Regions from separate parts of the Bacillus sp. ISL-47 genome, predicted to be linked through region 1. Evidence: riboswitches for the same ligand, from Rfam matches in the RefSeq annotation. Region 1 holds a riboswitch; the other holds the start of a gene.

Region 1 (8,067 bases):
CTTACTCCCAAGTTTGACCATGTCGCCATCATATCTGACAAACGGACAAAGGATGGCATTCCTTACGTCATCCATAACTCGACACCTTTTGCGGCCGAAGTGAAGCTATCTTCCTTTCAAACACCCATTACGGCGCATTATAGATGGAATTTTTGAAAAAACACGCCTGCCCTGCCGCGAAGCAGAAGCAGGCGTATTTATTGATAACTATCTGGCTTTTTTCGAACCAATTTCCGTTTTCTTATCGTGCTGCTACCGTATTGCCTGCTGGCCACTCCTCACAGGTGTAAGCCATCTCCCAGAATCCAAGCTCCAGCTGGCAGCTTTTGCGATAGGCATCCTTCATTCGCTGCCTTTCTTCTGGAGATGCTGCTTCCGCAAGCTCATCCAAACGATTCCTCATATTCATGGTAACTGTTTCAACCCTTAAATTTGCATAGAAAGAAATCCACGGGTAAAAAGGATGGTCCTCCTGCGGCTCATATTGCTTCATGAGCTCAAGCCCGATTTCCCAATAAGTCCAAGGGCAAGGCAATAACGCAGCGAGGATTTCGCCCATCCCGCCTGTATGGGCATGGTACATCATATGCTTGACATAATGGTCTGCCGTCGGAGGAAGCGGGAAGCCCTGCAGCTCTTCATATCCCACACCAATCTGCTGGCAGAAATTATGATGAGGGTGGATTTCGCTGTTCAGTACAAATTCAATTTGCTGATTGAAATAAGCAATATCCTTCCGCTCAGGAGACTTGGAAATAGCGATTCCGTATATATGCATAAAAGCATTCAAATACTCATAATCCGCTTTAATATAATGGGCCAGCGCCTCTTTCGGCACATCTCCTCTTCCGATCCCCTGTACAAACGGGTGCTGAAAAATAAGCTGAAATAAATCATCATTCTCTTTGCGAAGAATTTCTGTAAAAGTCATTAAAATAGCCTCCTCATTATTCAGAAGCTGCCGGGGAAAAAGCATGAGGAAAAATTGAGGTCCTCACCGCTTCCCTGCGCTGGCATTACCCAGATCAGGTTCCAAGGGACAAAGGAAAAACTCCTTATCTCAGCCGAAGCGCCCCTAGCAGTTTTCTTATTGTTTTTTATTCGTTGCTGCCACTTCTTTTAACTTGTTTCGGTAAAGCTGCTTCATACCAGTTCTTTGAGAGTTGCTTCATACCAGTTCTTTGAGAGTTGCTTCATACCTGCTTTATGAAACCGCATTGTCCCGCTTATTTCGCTGAAGCTGATTCAGACTGCTCTTTTCAGCCGCTTCTTCTCGCTCCATCGGCTTCAAACCCTCTATTCTTCCGTACAGCAAAGCACGCTCGCTAAAAACTCACATATTCTGCACTAAATTTTTTTCCTTCACTTTAGCGAGTATCATCCACCCAATAGCCGCACCGGCAAAGCTGCTGACAAGAAATGGCGGTATAAAGAAGAAGGCGCCAGCTGCGCTTCCCATCAATATCTTTGCATACGGGACGGCAAACAGTGCTCCAATGATGCCAGTGCCCACTACTTCACCAACTGCAGCCCAGACTTTCCGGCCGAATTTTTGATAAAGCACGCCTGCCAAAAACGCGCCAATCATTCCGCCTGGAAATGCAAGCAGCGTCCCAAAACCAAGCAGGTTTCGCAGTAATCCGATCATAAACGCCACTCCCACTGCCGGCAGCGGCCCAAGTGTTACTGCCGCCAATACATTCACCGCATGCTGGACGGGATAGGCTTTGGCCACACCTGCCGGAAACCATAACAAATGGGAGCCCAGCGTTCCAATCGCCACAAATAATGCCATCGTCGTCAATAAACGGGTTTTATTCACCTTAACCTCCTTCCTCAAGGGCAGCCTGATCGCTTATCATGGAGAAAAGTATGTACATAAGAAAAGCGCAAGGCGCCTGGCGCTGGACAGTTATCGAAGTTCAAAGCTTATACTTTCTTTCCTTCAAAAAAAGCCAGATCCGCGAAAGGACCTGGCTTGGTTTAAGTATAAATGATTCGACATACCTTCAAAGCCTACTTCCCTCCGCTGGCATTAACCAGATCAGGTCTATAAGAGTCGGAAAGCTATATCGCGCTTCCCTCTCAGCCCGCACATTCGGGGCACCCCTAGTAGTTTCATAGATATTTAATTTGATAAGCTGCCTCAAGCTTAACAAATTATTCCGGGACTGTCATCATTCTTTTTGCTTAGATGCTTTTATCAATACATCCAATTAAACGGTTTTCAATATCAGCCGCAATGCTTTGAACGGATTCGTCATTGACGAGTTCAATCATGCTTGTCGGCTTAGGCATGCCAATTTTCGTTTTCCCGGCATCCTCATAGACTACAATTTTACAAGGCAAGAAATAGCCAGCCATTTTGTTCTGTGTTAATACGCGATGTGCTTCAAATGGATTGCAAACTTCTAAAACACGGAAGGATTCATTATAGTCCAGCCCTTTCTCCTGCAGTTTTTCCTGGACGTTAAACTTCCAAAGGACCCCGAATTTTTCTTCCTTCAGGCTTTCTTCAAGCGAAGAAATCGCTTCATCAATCGATTTTTCGGTTTCTGCTGTGTATTCGAACATGATTGCATCTCCTTTTGTATCGGTATTTTGGTGGATCGGCACATCTTCAATTAGAATGTTAGTGTAACATCCGCATCGTTGGCAAATTCAAGGAATGTTACAGCTCCGCCAACTTCAATTCCATCTACAAAAGCTTCTTTTTCAAGTCCCATAACATCCATAGTCATTTGGCATCCAATAAATTTAACGCCTAAATCCTGTGCCATTGCCACTAATACAGGAATTGCAGGAACATTGGCTTTTGCAAAGCCCTCTGCAAAATGCTCTTTTCCTTCAGGCATTGGAAGCTGCTGGTATGCTTCTTTATGAATTAAGTTTAATCCTTCGAAAGTGAAGAAAATCGCTACTTCTGCATCCGTTGCTGCCGCCGCAGTCGCAATGTTGTACACCTTGTATGCATCAAATAATCCGCCGTTGCTTGCAATAATTGCTACTTTTTTACTCATTGTAATTCCTCCTGAAAATTTTATTTTTTGGGGACATTTTAAGACCCTATGTAAGCTCTTTATACATTTACCCCTATAGGTATATTATTAAACATAGATTCTTCTGTCAACAAAAAAACTCCCTTTCTCTAGGGAGTTTTCTCTTAAACTATTTAATGAGCTGCAGACTGGCCATTCCCCTCAAGCTGCTGACCCCGGCTAAAGAGAGAGAGACCTTTGTTTCTTCTATAAAATTGGCAAGCACCTTTTCGACGCCAGCCTGCCCGCCAATGGCCAATCCATATACATAAGGCCTTCCCAGGCAAACAGCATCCGCTCCAAGCGCCAGTGCTTTAACCACATCGGACCCTCGGCGAATTCCGCTGTCAAAGAGAACAGGAATCCGGCCATTTACTTCTTTCGCAATCGGTCCAAGTGCATCAATCGCAGCCGTCACGCCATCCAGCTGCCTCCCGCCATGATTGGAAACAATGATGCCATCTATTCCTTTCTCAACCGCAAGCTTCGCATCTTCCGGATGGAGGATGCCTTTTATTAGAACCGGCAAATGTGTTATCTCTTTTAATCTGGCAACATGCTCCCAGCTTAAAGTTGGATGATGGATATTATCGAGGATCCCCTGGACCACATCGCCATCTTTAAGAGAGGCCATAAATACCGGATCAGTTTCATAGTTTGCCTTTCCATAGCCCAGCTTTAATGGAGAAAAATTGTTCCTGAGATCCGCTTCCCTCCATCCCATCATGACTGTATCGACCGTTAAAACGATCGCTTCATACCCGGCTTCCTCCGCACGGCGCGCCATATTAAAAGCCGCCTCTTCGTGATTGGACCAATATAGCTGAAACCATTTCGGACTGCTGCCCGTTGCTGCGGCGATCTCTTCAATCGAGTGGCTTGAAACCGTGCTCTGAATAAAAGGAACCTGATAAGCAGCCGCCGCTCTGGCCGACGCAAGCTCCCCCTCTTCATGTTCAAGCCGCTGCATCCCAATTGGCGCCAGAAAAATTGGATAAGGATATGTCTTTCCGAATAGCGTTACACTTGTATCCGGTACCGAAACATCCCTCAGCATTCTTGGTACAATCGAATATTTCGCGAATGATTCCGTATTTTTTCTCAGGGTTTCTTCCCCGCCCGCACCTGATTGGACATACCCAAATCCCCCAGCCGCCATCTTTCTCTCTGCTTCCTTCTCCAGCTCTGTGTAGGAGATCGGGAAATTCTCTGCGAAGCTAATATTCTCTACCTTTGCCATTTTTCCAGTCCTGCCTCTCACTTAAAATTAGAATTTATTGAAAATAATATCATTTTTTTGGATTTATTGAAACCGTGTTGGCGTTTCGCGATTATATTTTGAATATCGCGGATATAACCGGATTTTTCGCGGATATACGGCCCCCACGTACCTCAACAGCAAATGTTTTTATCAAAAAGCAGGGATTTCATCAAAAATTCGTGAATAAGTCAACATATCTTAACCATATTGGAGTGTACAAAATGCTAATCAAACAGCCTTTTGATGAATTTTTAAAATTTCATTATGAAAGAGTCGATGAAACCCATATGAAAGTGACTTTGCCAATCCAGCCGCTTTTCATCAATAGCGCCGGACTTGTCCATGGCGGGATTATTTCCACGCTGGCGGATGTGGCGATGGGGAATATTTTTAAACCGGATGAAAACAATATGCAAACCGTTGTAACTGCAGATTTAAAGGTTAGCTTCTTAAGGGGCGCCACCGGTGAGTATCTTATTGCCGATGCTCATCTGGTAAAAAGAGGCCGGACACTGAACCACACAGATTGCCACATCTACAATAACCAGAATCAGCTGGTTGCCAAAGCATCCGGCATTTTCGCTTCTATCTGATTAAAATCAAATCCACTTTTCTGGAAATCCATCGCATAGCCTATCGTGTGCAGGGTATAGATACGTAAACAACGATAGGGAGGAATTTCAACATGGAGCATGTGAAAGCAATCTTGATTAAATTATTAATGATCACGGCCGTTTTGGGAATAGTCTTAACCGGTTTCTTTGATATTGGATTCACCGAAACGCTGATCATTAGCTTCGTTCTGACACTTGCAGCTTACGTACTCGGCGACATGATGATATTCCGAATGGCCGGTGATGAAACCGAGCATACAAAAAGGAATGCCATTGCCACCGTATCAGACATCGGCCTTAGTTTTTTCGTCATCTGGCTTTTAGAAGAAATGATTGTGGCTGGAAAAGACAATCTTACATTGGCAGCCTTTGTTTCCGCTCTTGTGATCGGTGCAGGAGAATGGTTCTTCCACGGTTATCTGGACAACCGGGTTTTTCATAATGATGATGCTCATAATTAAAAAAGGCTGTTTTCGCAAGCTTTGTTGCTTTTTAGACAAGTAGTAAGGAGAGGTTGATTTCCGCTCCAGGATGCTCCCTTTCCGCGGGGCGGGCGGTGAGCCTCCTCGGCGCGCAGCGCCTGTGGGGTCTCACCTGTCCCACTCCTCCCGCAGGACATTGAATAAGCTTCCTTGAATAAACACCGCACGAAGGAAATGCGATAGCATTTTCGAGGAGCTCGCACCTTACGCTCCAATCAACATCATTTAATTAATGTTTTTTATTAAAAAAACTATTTAAAAACAACATTTCTTTATATAACAGCCTTAAAAAAAGACCCCTCATTCTGATGTGCACCCCAAAAGTTAGACGAACTAATTCTAACTTTTGGGGTGCACATCATTCAGGAGTCTTTTTTGACGGGTTCTTAATACTCAATCTCATCATAATTCTTAGGCTGCGGAATCGGCTGATTACCTTCATGCTTGCCAAATTCATTGATAAGCTGCTGCTCTTCTGTGAGTGAATTTTGAGGCTTTTCTTTACTTTCATCCTGCTTTTTCAACGTTATGACCCCTTTCAAGTGTTCTAAAAATTAATATGCTCACTTTTCAAGGAATCAACCATTCATGCTTATTAGCCCCAATAAGGCTTGATTTGACCGCGAATCTCTCCGTCTGGGTTTTGGGCTGTATGCACGTTAACATATGTGTCCCCATCACTCATTAGGTCTATAAGAACGGATAGAGGTTTTCCTTCTAAAGGACCCACTAAATCCCTGGCTGTAATGATCCCTTCTACAACACCCTTATTTACACTAATGTCAGGATCGATTAAGCCAAAAAGAAAAACGACAACTGGACCGTTTACACCCCTTCTTCCTAAATGAATATGAGCTTGAGTAAAGTTGGAAAGATCATTAACTGTCAAACGGTAGCCCATTTTCCTCTTATCCTTGCTTACTTTCAATTTTGCCGTGCCAAAAGCATCGGTACGAACTGGCGGAACTTCTTCACTGCCTTTTAACCTGGCGAAAAAAAGTTCATTTCTGTCCATTATTATTCCTCCTGTTCATTACACAATTTAATGATATATTTTATGCCCTGGGGCAAAAGAATGATTGTACAAACACCGAGATAAAGCGCTAAATTGGCTATATGCTTATGGAAAGAAGGATTTTTCCCTCTTTCCGCTAAATAGTTATATAGCTAAAATCCAAAGGAGGGCAAACATGTCTAATTATATTTCTCATATTGCAACAGTCGAGATTCCGGTATCCAATCTGGATCGATCGGTTCATTTTTATGTGGAAGTTCTTGGTGTTGAAGTGGAGTTCAAAGGAGAGAAGAACGCCATGCTAAGCTTTCAATCAAAGGGTGTGCCTACGATATTCCTGGTTGAAACCGCAGCAGAGGGGAAATCTCTTTCATTCGCCAACTCGAATGATGGTGTCGAGCATAGTGTGATTGATTTTTATACACCTTCTTTAAAAGAGCTCCACCAATGGCTGCAGGAGAAGAACGTGGAAGTTGGGCCACTCAACCTCAACCAGGAGCACGGCCTTGGCGGATTCGGCTTCAAAGATCCGGATGGCAACCTGCTCAGCGCCTGCAATGTGCTGCATAAAGGGCAATAAACCCGCTCATTAACGAGCGGGTTTTTTATATACCAAAATAAGACTAGCGCCCTACTGCAAATTACGGCGGAGGCTGATATGGACATCCCTTTTCCCTTGCTACACTTATAAAGTGATTCAAAAGGAGGGAAAAAGGTTGAAAAAATTAAGCACAAAAGCGACCAGGTGGCTAAAAATCCTTCATATCATTCTCGTTTCATTATTTTTCGGGGGAATCATGAGCTCGCTCGCATTAAATTTCTCCATGGAAATGGCCGCCTATGGTCAAGCCCTGGAAATGTACAAAAATGTGGTGACAATTAGTGATTATGTCGTTCGGGTTGGTGCAATCGGTACGTTATTAGTTGGCTTTATTTATGGATTTTTTACAAACTGGGGATTTTTCAAGCACAGATGGGTTACCGTTAAATGGATTTTATTTATCATCCAAACCGTGGTCGGCATTAATATCGTCGATGAACGAATGATGGAAAATATGACTCTTCTTGAAGCGGAAGGCAGCAAGGCATTATCGAATCCTGTTTTTATTGATAATCATATAACCCGCCAATATGCCGTCTACTTTCAAATCGCTGTTACCCTCTTCATCTTTGGCATTTCCGTATTAAGGCCCTGGAAAAAGAAAAAGCAAAATTAAAAATGGCAGTGATTCACTGCCATTTTTCTATTGGACGCCATTAAGAAATTCCTTCAGTCTCTCCTGATATTCCTGCTCTGCCACCGTATATCCGTCTGTATGCCCTGCACCCGGCACGATCCAAAGCTCTTTCTCGCCGCCGGCTTCCTCATAAATCTCATAGGCCATTTCAGTTGGCACCAGATCATCCTGATCTCCATGAATAATGAACAGAGGAAGCTCGTTTTTCTTCACCTGTTCGATAGCCGACGCTTCATTGAAAGAGTATCCAGCTCTGATTTTTGTAAAGACACTTGTAACCTGCATCAAAGGGAAAGATGGCAGATGGTAAATATGCTTCAGCTGGTGGGCCAGTTCTTCATGGACCGTCGTATAGCCGCTATCCGCAATAATCCCCTTCACTTCAGGCGGGAGATCTTCGCCGCTTGCCATCAATACGG
Region 2 (8,067 bases), on a different contig from region 1:
CTTTTCCATCCTTGGCATTGCACTTTTAAGTATGGTGGTTTGGGTCCACCATTTCTACACAATGGGCTCAGGGCCTGCTGTTAACTCCTTCTTCTCGATCACAACGATGGCCATTGCCATCCCGACTGGAGTTAAAATGTTTAACTGGCTGTTCACCATGCGGAAAGGCCGCATTAAAATTACTTCCGCCATGCTGTGGGCACTGGCTTTTGTACCGAACTTTGTTATTGGCGGTGTAACAGGCGTCATGCTGGCGATGGGTGCAGCAGATTACCAGTATCACAACACATTATTCCTTGTAGCCCACTTCCATTACGTGTTGATTCCAGGTGTGGTGTTTGCGGTATTCGCTGCACTATACTACTGGTGGCCAAAAATGTTCGGCTTTATGCTTAACGAAAGAATTGGAAAATGGCATTTCTGGCTATTTGTGATTGGCTTTAATCTCACGTTCATGCCCATGTTCTTCCTTGGCTTAAACGGAGCAGTACGCCGAGCATACACTTATTCTGCAGAGTCAGGATTTGCTCCGCTATTTGGTCTATCAGCTATTGGTTCTATTATTTTGGCAGCTGGATTTGCTGTATTCTGCTACAACATTTACTGGAGCGTCCGCTATGCTCAGAGAAATATCTCGAGCGATCCATGGGATGCAAGAACACTGGAATGGTCAACTGCGTCACCTGTTCAATTTTATAACTTTGCGAAGCTGCCGGAAGTTAAGACATTGGATCCTTTCTGGCACATGAAGAAAAACAACGAAGGTTTGACGCTGCATGACAGTGAAATTGAAGAGATTCATATGCCAAGCAATTCATGGGTACCGATTTATATGGGCGTTATCTTTGGAATGGCCGGCTTCTTCCTGGTATTTGAATGGCATATTGCTGCTGCTGTTGCCGCAATCGGCATTCTTGCAGGATTACTCATTCGTTCATTCGATTACAATGAAGGCTTCCATGTGAAAAAAGATGAGATTCACAGAATTGAAAATGCCTGGAGAAAGACTGAAGGAGAGGTGCACGATCATGTCAGTTAATCTTGATAGGTCATTGCCGCTTGAATACCAAACTGAGCAAGACAAGATGAATATTCTTGGTTTCTGGGTATTCCTTGGAGCAGAAATCGTCCTATTTGCTACCCTTTTCGGAGTGTATGGCGTTCTGTACGAACGTTTTGCTGGAGGGCCGACTCATAAAGATATTTTTGTGATAAAGGACGTCATGATTCAAACGATCCTCCTTTTAACGAGCAGCTTCACAATGGGAATCGCCATCTTTGAAATGCGGCGTAATAACTTAAAAGGCCTTATTACTTGGCTTGTGCTCACCCTTGCTCTTGGTGCCGGCTTCCTATTCATGGAGGTTAATGAGTTCATTCACTATGTCCATGAAGGTGCAACGATGCAGACAAGCGCGTTTCTTTCCAGCTTATTCGTCTTGTTAGGAACACATGGGGCGCACGTGACTCTCGGAATTGGCTGGGCCATCATGGTCATCCTTCAATTACTGAAAAGAGGTCTTACTCCAACGACAGCAAGGAAAACTTTTATTATCGGTCTATATTGGCACTTTCTTGATGTTGTTTGGATCTTTATTTTTACATTTGTGTATTTGAAAGGATTGGTGGCATAAATGGAAAAGCAGGCGAAAAGCTTCCCTATTAGCCATGTCATTGGATTCGTTGCCTCCCTTGTACTTACATTTGCAGCAGCAGGCATTGCTTTAAAAACGAATCTTTCTTTTAAAGTGATCATGTGGATTATCGGCTCACTGGCTGTTGTCCAGGCAGGCATGCAGCTGTTCATGTTCATGCATTTGCGTGAAGGCGAAGACGGAAAAACAAATTTAATCAATATGATTTATGCTGTGTTTATGGTTATTGTTGTTGTCGTAGGTTCTATATGGGTTTTGACAGCTGGGCACGCAGCCCATTAATACAGAATAAAACCGGTCTCCATATTGGAGGCCGGTTTTATTTATATTGTCTTATTCCTTTACTTCCTTCTGTCATTTCCTCCATCACATGAATAAATATTCCGAACCCAAAAATCAGCATAGATGAAACCATTATACTTAAGCCTATAGATAGAATATACTCACCTTTGATACCGCTTACAAAAAAACTGCTTATAAATACTGCAAATCCAAGAATTAGGCCAGATGCAGTTAGATTTCTAAAAAAACGCAAGACCCTCTGCTGTTTTTCATTCATTTTTGCTCATCCCCTTTTTACTAAATATTCTAACTTTGTTCACAAAAATGTCAAACTTTTTTTGTCACAAATTTGTCACAGTTTTCGCCGAAAGAAAAAACGTCTTGCCATTTTGGCAAAAACGCTAGTTTCTTCTATTGATATAGCTTCTTAATTTGTTCCAGATCTTTTTTTAAGCTGCAAATTTCCTGGCGTGTCAGCATCAGAGGCATTTGGTCATATAATGTAATGATTTGTCCATCCTCATCATCTTCATGAAGTGATAAGTATCGGTACAAATTTTCACACTGTACTTTATTAAGGACTGATTGGGTGTTGAAGTTTTTAACTTTATGAATTTCAAAAGCACTGGCTTCCGCGTCATATACACCAGAGATAATGCTTCCTTGCAATGAATTAGACAAGGTAATCACTCTCCTTTTTGAGTAATATACCCAATTTTCAGGAGTTCGTTACCCACATCATTAAAAAACCTCTTCGGATGGATGATCCAAAGAGGTTTATCGTTAAGAAGCCCGTTTGTTTACTGTGATGCTGCCATCCGCTTTTCTAAGAACTAATCTTGGCGCCGATGAAATTAATAATACCGCCACGATGGAACATAATATGGCTGCTCCCAGCATGGTTGCGCCATTTGCCAGGAAGGAAAACAGAACAGGTGACATTCCCTCTGGTGCATAGCTTCCGAAAAAGAGAACACCTGCAATAAAATGCCAGAAATAGCGGGCGAAGCTTCCAGCAAAAATGGCTAACACAATCCAGCCAAGTGCCTTTTTCTTGTTTTCATTGCGCAATTGTTTTTGGATTGGAAGATAAAACAAACCAGCAAATCCTATAAAAGCAAAAGCAATAAAATACTCTATAAAAGCCTGCAGTGGTGTAGCAATCCATGCATCTCCCATCGCAATCTGCAATATGCCCCATAATAAGCCTGCTATAAAGCTTACTTTAAAGCCCCATCTGAATGCCAGTATAAAAATCGGAATCATGGCAGCAGAGATAGATATTGATGGCGAAAGTTTAATAGATGGCAGAAAATCCAGGATAATGGCAAAAGCTGCGAAAAAGGATGCCTCGATCATCGCTGCCAAGCTTAATTTTTTCATAAAAAAATCCCCCTTCAAAAGTATGACGATACCCCAAAGGAGAACAAGCAGGCAGAGTGATTCCTTCTGCCTTTTATTCCACATTCCTGCGCTAGCATTAACTAACAGGTTCAAAGGGTCAGAACACCAATGTGTTCACTCTCAGCAAAAATGCTCCCCTTGTGGTAACGTTATCAAATTATTCCATTTTATTATATATTATTTTCTAATCTATGGAAAGGGTTTATTTACCTTCCTCAAATAGCTCTTGCTCATCCCATTTGCCATACCGGTAATAAAGGAAAGCGATCACACTGCTAATGGCAAAGCTGACTCCCATGCCTGCAGCGATGCCCTTCTCCCCCATAAATTTTGAAAAAAGATAGGTCAAAGGATAGCGCAGAACCCAAAAAGAAATGATGTTAAGTACCAGCACCTGAAACATTGCTCCAGAAGCCCTTACTATCCCATTTAGGATAAAATTAATACCAAGCAATGGATAAAAAAATGCTATCATTTTTAAATAATCGGTTCCATATTCAAGCGCTTCTTTTTCCTGGATAAACAGGCTTACTCCATATTCAGCCATCAATACCGTTATCAGTGCGATGACAAGCATAAATACAAGATTATAAATCACTCCGAAAAGAGCAATTTTATGAACGCGATCCCATTTATTACTGCCAATATTCTGCCCTGCCATACTGTTTACAGCAGTCCCCAAAGCCATAGCCGGGAGCATAATGATGCTGTCTATCCGCTGTGCTGCACCAAATCCGGCAACCACATCTCCCCCAAACGATGTGACAACACTCATAATGGCCATCACCCCAGCTGAAATAACGGTCATTTGCAGACCAGATGGAATGCCAAGCTTGAAAATGAATGCTGCCTCTTCCTTCTGCGGCCATGAAGGCATGGTGAATGGTGCCAGATTTTTGCGGAGAATAAGCGCCATGCCGGCCAGAAAAGCAATTCCCTGTGAAACAATGGTTGCATACGCAGCCCCTTCTATTCCAAGATTAAATATCCAAATGAAAAGCGGATCCAAAATTGCATTCAGAATCACCGCAATGAACACAAAGTATAATGGAGTTTTACTGTCTCCCAAAGCACGAAGCACAGTGCCGATAAAATTATAGCCAAATAAAAATAGAATGCCGAGAAAGTTAATTTGCAGATAAGCTGCTGCGTCTGGAATTATTCCCGCAGGAGTCCCCATGAAGACCAATATTTTTTCGGAAAATAAAAATCCTGCCAAGCCGAGTCCTATGGATAGGACTGTTAAAATCACGACGAAGGCATTTAAATATCTCTTAAGCCCCTTTTCATTGTCTCCTCCCTTTTGCTGAGACAAAATGGTCAAAGTAGCATTGTTAATGCCAATAATAAAGGAAAGCACAGTAAAAATAACAGTCCCTGAAACCGCTATGGCTCCCAAAGCATTAGCTCCAAGCAAATTTCCGACCCACAAACTGTCAATAAATTGATAGGAAACCTGCAGCAAATTTGTCAGCATGATGGGTGCTGAAAAAATAAGGAGCTGTTTAAATATATTCCCTTTCGTAAAATCCTGCTGGCTGTTCATCCCCTACACCTTTTTCTATTTATAAAGTAATAAGTTCTATTATCAATGATTTTCCTTTTAACTTCCAATCATATGAATTTAAAACGCAAAACGGCGTTTGGATAGCTTTTCCTACTTTCGAGATAAAATAAATTTGTTTTGGGAATCTCAAAAATAAGATTGTTTGGGCCCGGATCATACTTGGAATGGTGCTAGTCTGATTGTGTGCATTCCCTTTTGTCACATATCTTTCACAAATAAGCATCTTTTAAGGCCTGTTATAGCACACTTTAGCGGCCAAAATATTATTTTTCCATAATTTACAACGTTTAAAAAGTGTAAAAGCCTATAAATAACTTTTCTTTTTCCTTATAATGAGAATATGTTCAATAAGGAGGGAATTAGTTGAAATCACGTTTACAGAAACCTTCGACGATTGTTTCGCTTTTATTGGTGGTCACGGTGATTTTGGCAGCGGTTATTTGGACCGTACAAACAGGAAATAAGGAAGTGACAGTCCCGTTTTCTTCTGTGGAAAAGCTTATTGCCTCCCAGGATGGAAAGACTGTTGCAATACAGGAATATAAAAACGGCAAACTACTAATTACTGCCCCTGATGGAGAGTATATTTCACATGTGCCTCCTAACAGTGAAATGGTTGATAAATTAGTAGAAACCTATAATATACAATATACTTTCGCAACAACAGGCCCGTATACGCCTTGGATTCTTGGCGGATTGGTCTTATTATTCATAGCCATCGGAATTTACTTATTTAAATCTGGAAAAGGCGGAATGGGCGCTACAAATACCATGAAGCAAAGTGTTTCAAAGCCAAAGCCCCTTCCTTCCATTTCACTTGAAGATGTGGGCGGCATCCAGGAAGAAATGAAAGAGGAAATCATGCAGACTCTTTCTATTTTAAAAGAGCCTGAACGCTCGCTGAAAATGGGGATTAAACCCCCGAAGGGCATTCTTTTATACGGACCTCCCGGAACGGGTAAAACATTGCTTGCACAGGCAATTGCCAAGGAACTTGGCGCAACGTTCTTCTCAACCAGCGGTTCCGGCTTTAATGAATTATTTGTCGGTGTGGGAGCTTCCCGTGTAAGAAATCTTTTCCAAAATGCAAGAAAGTATGCACCTGCTGTTGTGTTTATCGATGAAGTGGATGCACTGGCAGGCCGAAGAAAGCAGCATGGCGGAGAAGAAAGTGAAAAAACATTAACCGAACTTCTTGTCCAGCTTGATGGCGGGCATTCCAATGACGGGATTTTGTTTATCGCAGCAACAAACCGAAAGGATATGCTGGACGAAGCATTCCTTCGTCCTGGCCGAATTGACTTCTCTTTCAATGTCCCGCTTCCTGATACAAAGGGCCGAAGAGAGATTATCAACATTCATACGAAAAATAGATTGCTGGCTGAAGATGTCATGACGACTCTTGGTGATTTAGCTGAAAGCACTTCAGGCTTCTCTGGCGCAGACCTTCATTCACTATTTGAAACTGCAAGCCGAAGAGCTGTACGAAATGGCCAGGAAATTATCTCGAAAGAAGATTTGGATTATGCGCTTGACCGTACAATCCTTGGTACCACTACCCGTGCTCTTCAGGATGCAGGAACCAAACAGCGCGTAGCGATTCATGAAGCTGGCCACGCTTTGATTGCAGCTTTGACCAAGCCGGGGTCAGTGCGTAAGGCAACAATCATTCCACGTGGTGAAGCCCTTGGATATGTTGCTCCTATACAAAAGGAACTTCATCTTTCCACAACCAGCGAGCTGCTTGATCAAGTAGCCATGATTCTTGCAGGCGGTGTAGCCGAAAGATTGATTCTCGGTGAGCACAGCATTGGTGTCAGCGGCGATGTTAAGCAAGCTAAGCATATTATCGAGCAAATGGTCGATACAGGTCTGCTGGATAACGGCTTCGAGCTTACTTTTAATAAAGGACAAAAAGAAGCTAAGATGCAGGATCTATTCCAAAAAGCGCTGGAAAGATGCGAACTGTTAATTGCAAACCATCAGCCGCAATTTGAAAATCTTGTAGAAGCTCTTCTTGAAAAAGAGACTTTGGAAGGTACAGAGGTTCAGGAGATTGTGGGAGAATTAAATGTTGATATGGTTATAGCTTAAAAGTGAAGCCGGCCCTGAATGGGGCCGGCTTTGTTATTTGTATGGGGTATATGTTTCGCTGACTGAGATTATTGCAATGGTTCATTTATAGCGGGTGCTTTTTTACATTAATGTGACCTCTTTCTTTGATGGATTGTTCCCATTATAGTTAGTGAGATTAACGACGAAATAGTCTGCTCCCTCTTAGATATGGTAGTTAATCATTGGGATTAACGACGAAACTGTCTGCTCTTCCTTGGAAATGGTAGTTAATTATTGGGATTAACGACGAAATTGTCTGCTCTCCCTTGGATATGGTAGTTAATCATTGGGATTAACGACGAAATTGCCTGCTTTCCCTTGGGTATGGTAGTTATTCAGTGACATTAACAACGAAACTGCAATCTTCCCCTATGCGATGGTAGTTAATTATCATCTTTTATAATAAATTATTCGAACTAGTTTCCTTGTTCTCAGCTTTTGTTCTGCAATCGGCCGGTAAATCCGTATTTTGGCCGGTATTTCTTTCCAATCGGCCGGTAAATGCGCTGTTTTGGCCGGTATTTCTCTATAATTGGCCGGTAAAACTGCTGATTTGACCGGTATTTATATCTTATCCGCAAAGAGCAGCCTTTTTAGCAAAAAAATCAAAGCCCCAGCCTGAAAGTTTGTTTTGGCTGGGGCTTTTTCAGTTATTTGATTGTTATTTTAGCAGAATTATAGTTGTTTCCCTTTTCAACCGGGTTGTAATTTTTTTCGATATTGCCGGCTGCGTCTACGGAGAACCAGTTGATGGTTGTTGTGTTTTCAATTTTAAGCTTTTCTGCTTGCTCACGGGTTCCGCTCAGCTGCAGTTTATTGGATTCAAAAGTTGGCCTGGTTCCATCCAGTGTGTAGTAGATGCTGGCTGGTTCGCTTGTTTGGAACTCAACATTTACTGGTCCATTAAAGGTTCCTTTGCCAGGCACAGCCTTTGTGGACGGAGACTGTTTATCCTTAAATTGGTTATAGGCAACCTCAATCAATCCGATAAGGCCATTGGCAAATTCCATTGCTTCTTCATGGCCTTCTTCAAAGTCCGGCTGG

The links. A riboswitch is a leader RNA that binds a small molecule or an ion and turns the genes downstream of it on or off. The one in region 1 is predicted to bind thiamine pyrophosphate.
Region 2: linked by a shared signal. The riboswitch ahead of thiT (energy-coupled thiamine transporter ThiT) and the one ahead of thiW (energy coupling factor transporter S component ThiW) in region 1 are both predicted to bind thiamine pyrophosphate.

Annotation. Positions count from the first base shown of each region.
Region 1 is NZ_JAGGQS010000082.1:20,316-28,382, reverse strand. Features, by position in the region: gene J7I93_RS23815 (DUF1287 domain-containing protein) at 1-156, shown strand, start outside; gene tenA (thiaminase II) at 242-931, opposite strand; TPP riboswitch at 986-1,087, opposite strand; gene thiW (energy coupling factor transporter S component ThiW) at 1,334-1,822, opposite strand; TPP riboswitch at 2,005-2,121, opposite strand; gene J7I93_RS23800 (DUF302 domain-containing protein) at 2,191-2,574, opposite strand; gene J7I93_RS23795 (DsrE/DsrF/DrsH-like family protein) at 2,625-3,020, opposite strand; gene J7I93_RS23790 (alpha-hydroxy-acid oxidizing protein) at 3,169-4,278, opposite strand; gene J7I93_RS23785 (PaaI family thioesterase) at 4,521-4,892, shown strand; gene J7I93_RS23780 (DUF2512 family protein) at 4,985-5,374, shown strand; gene J7I93_RS23775 (hypothetical protein) at 5,782-5,919, opposite strand; gene J7I93_RS23770 (CHRD domain-containing protein) at 5,991-6,410, opposite strand; gene J7I93_RS23765 (VOC family protein) at 6,586-6,990, shown strand; gene J7I93_RS23760 (DUF2269 family protein) at 7,127-7,627, shown strand; gene J7I93_RS23755 (alpha/beta hydrolase) at 7,655-8,067, opposite strand, start outside.
Region 2 is NZ_JAGGQS010000030.1:25,108-33,174, forward strand. Features, by position in the region: gene qoxB (cytochrome aa3 quinol oxidase subunit I) at 1-1,039, shown strand, start outside; gene qoxC (cytochrome aa3 quinol oxidase subunit III) at 1,029-1,634, shown strand; gene qoxD (cytochrome aa3 quinol oxidase subunit IV) at 1,635-1,937, shown strand; gene J7I93_RS11320 (hypothetical protein) at 1,975-2,214, opposite strand; gene J7I93_RS11325 (hypothetical protein) at 2,349-2,618, opposite strand; gene thiT (energy-coupled thiamine transporter ThiT) at 2,721-3,320, opposite strand; TPP riboswitch at 3,387-3,490, opposite strand; gene J7I93_RS11335 (MATE family efflux transporter) at 3,544-4,887, opposite strand; gene J7I93_RS11340 (AAA family ATPase) at 5,272-7,002, shown strand; gene J7I93_RS11345 (M14 family metallopeptidase) at 7,674-8,067, opposite strand, start outside.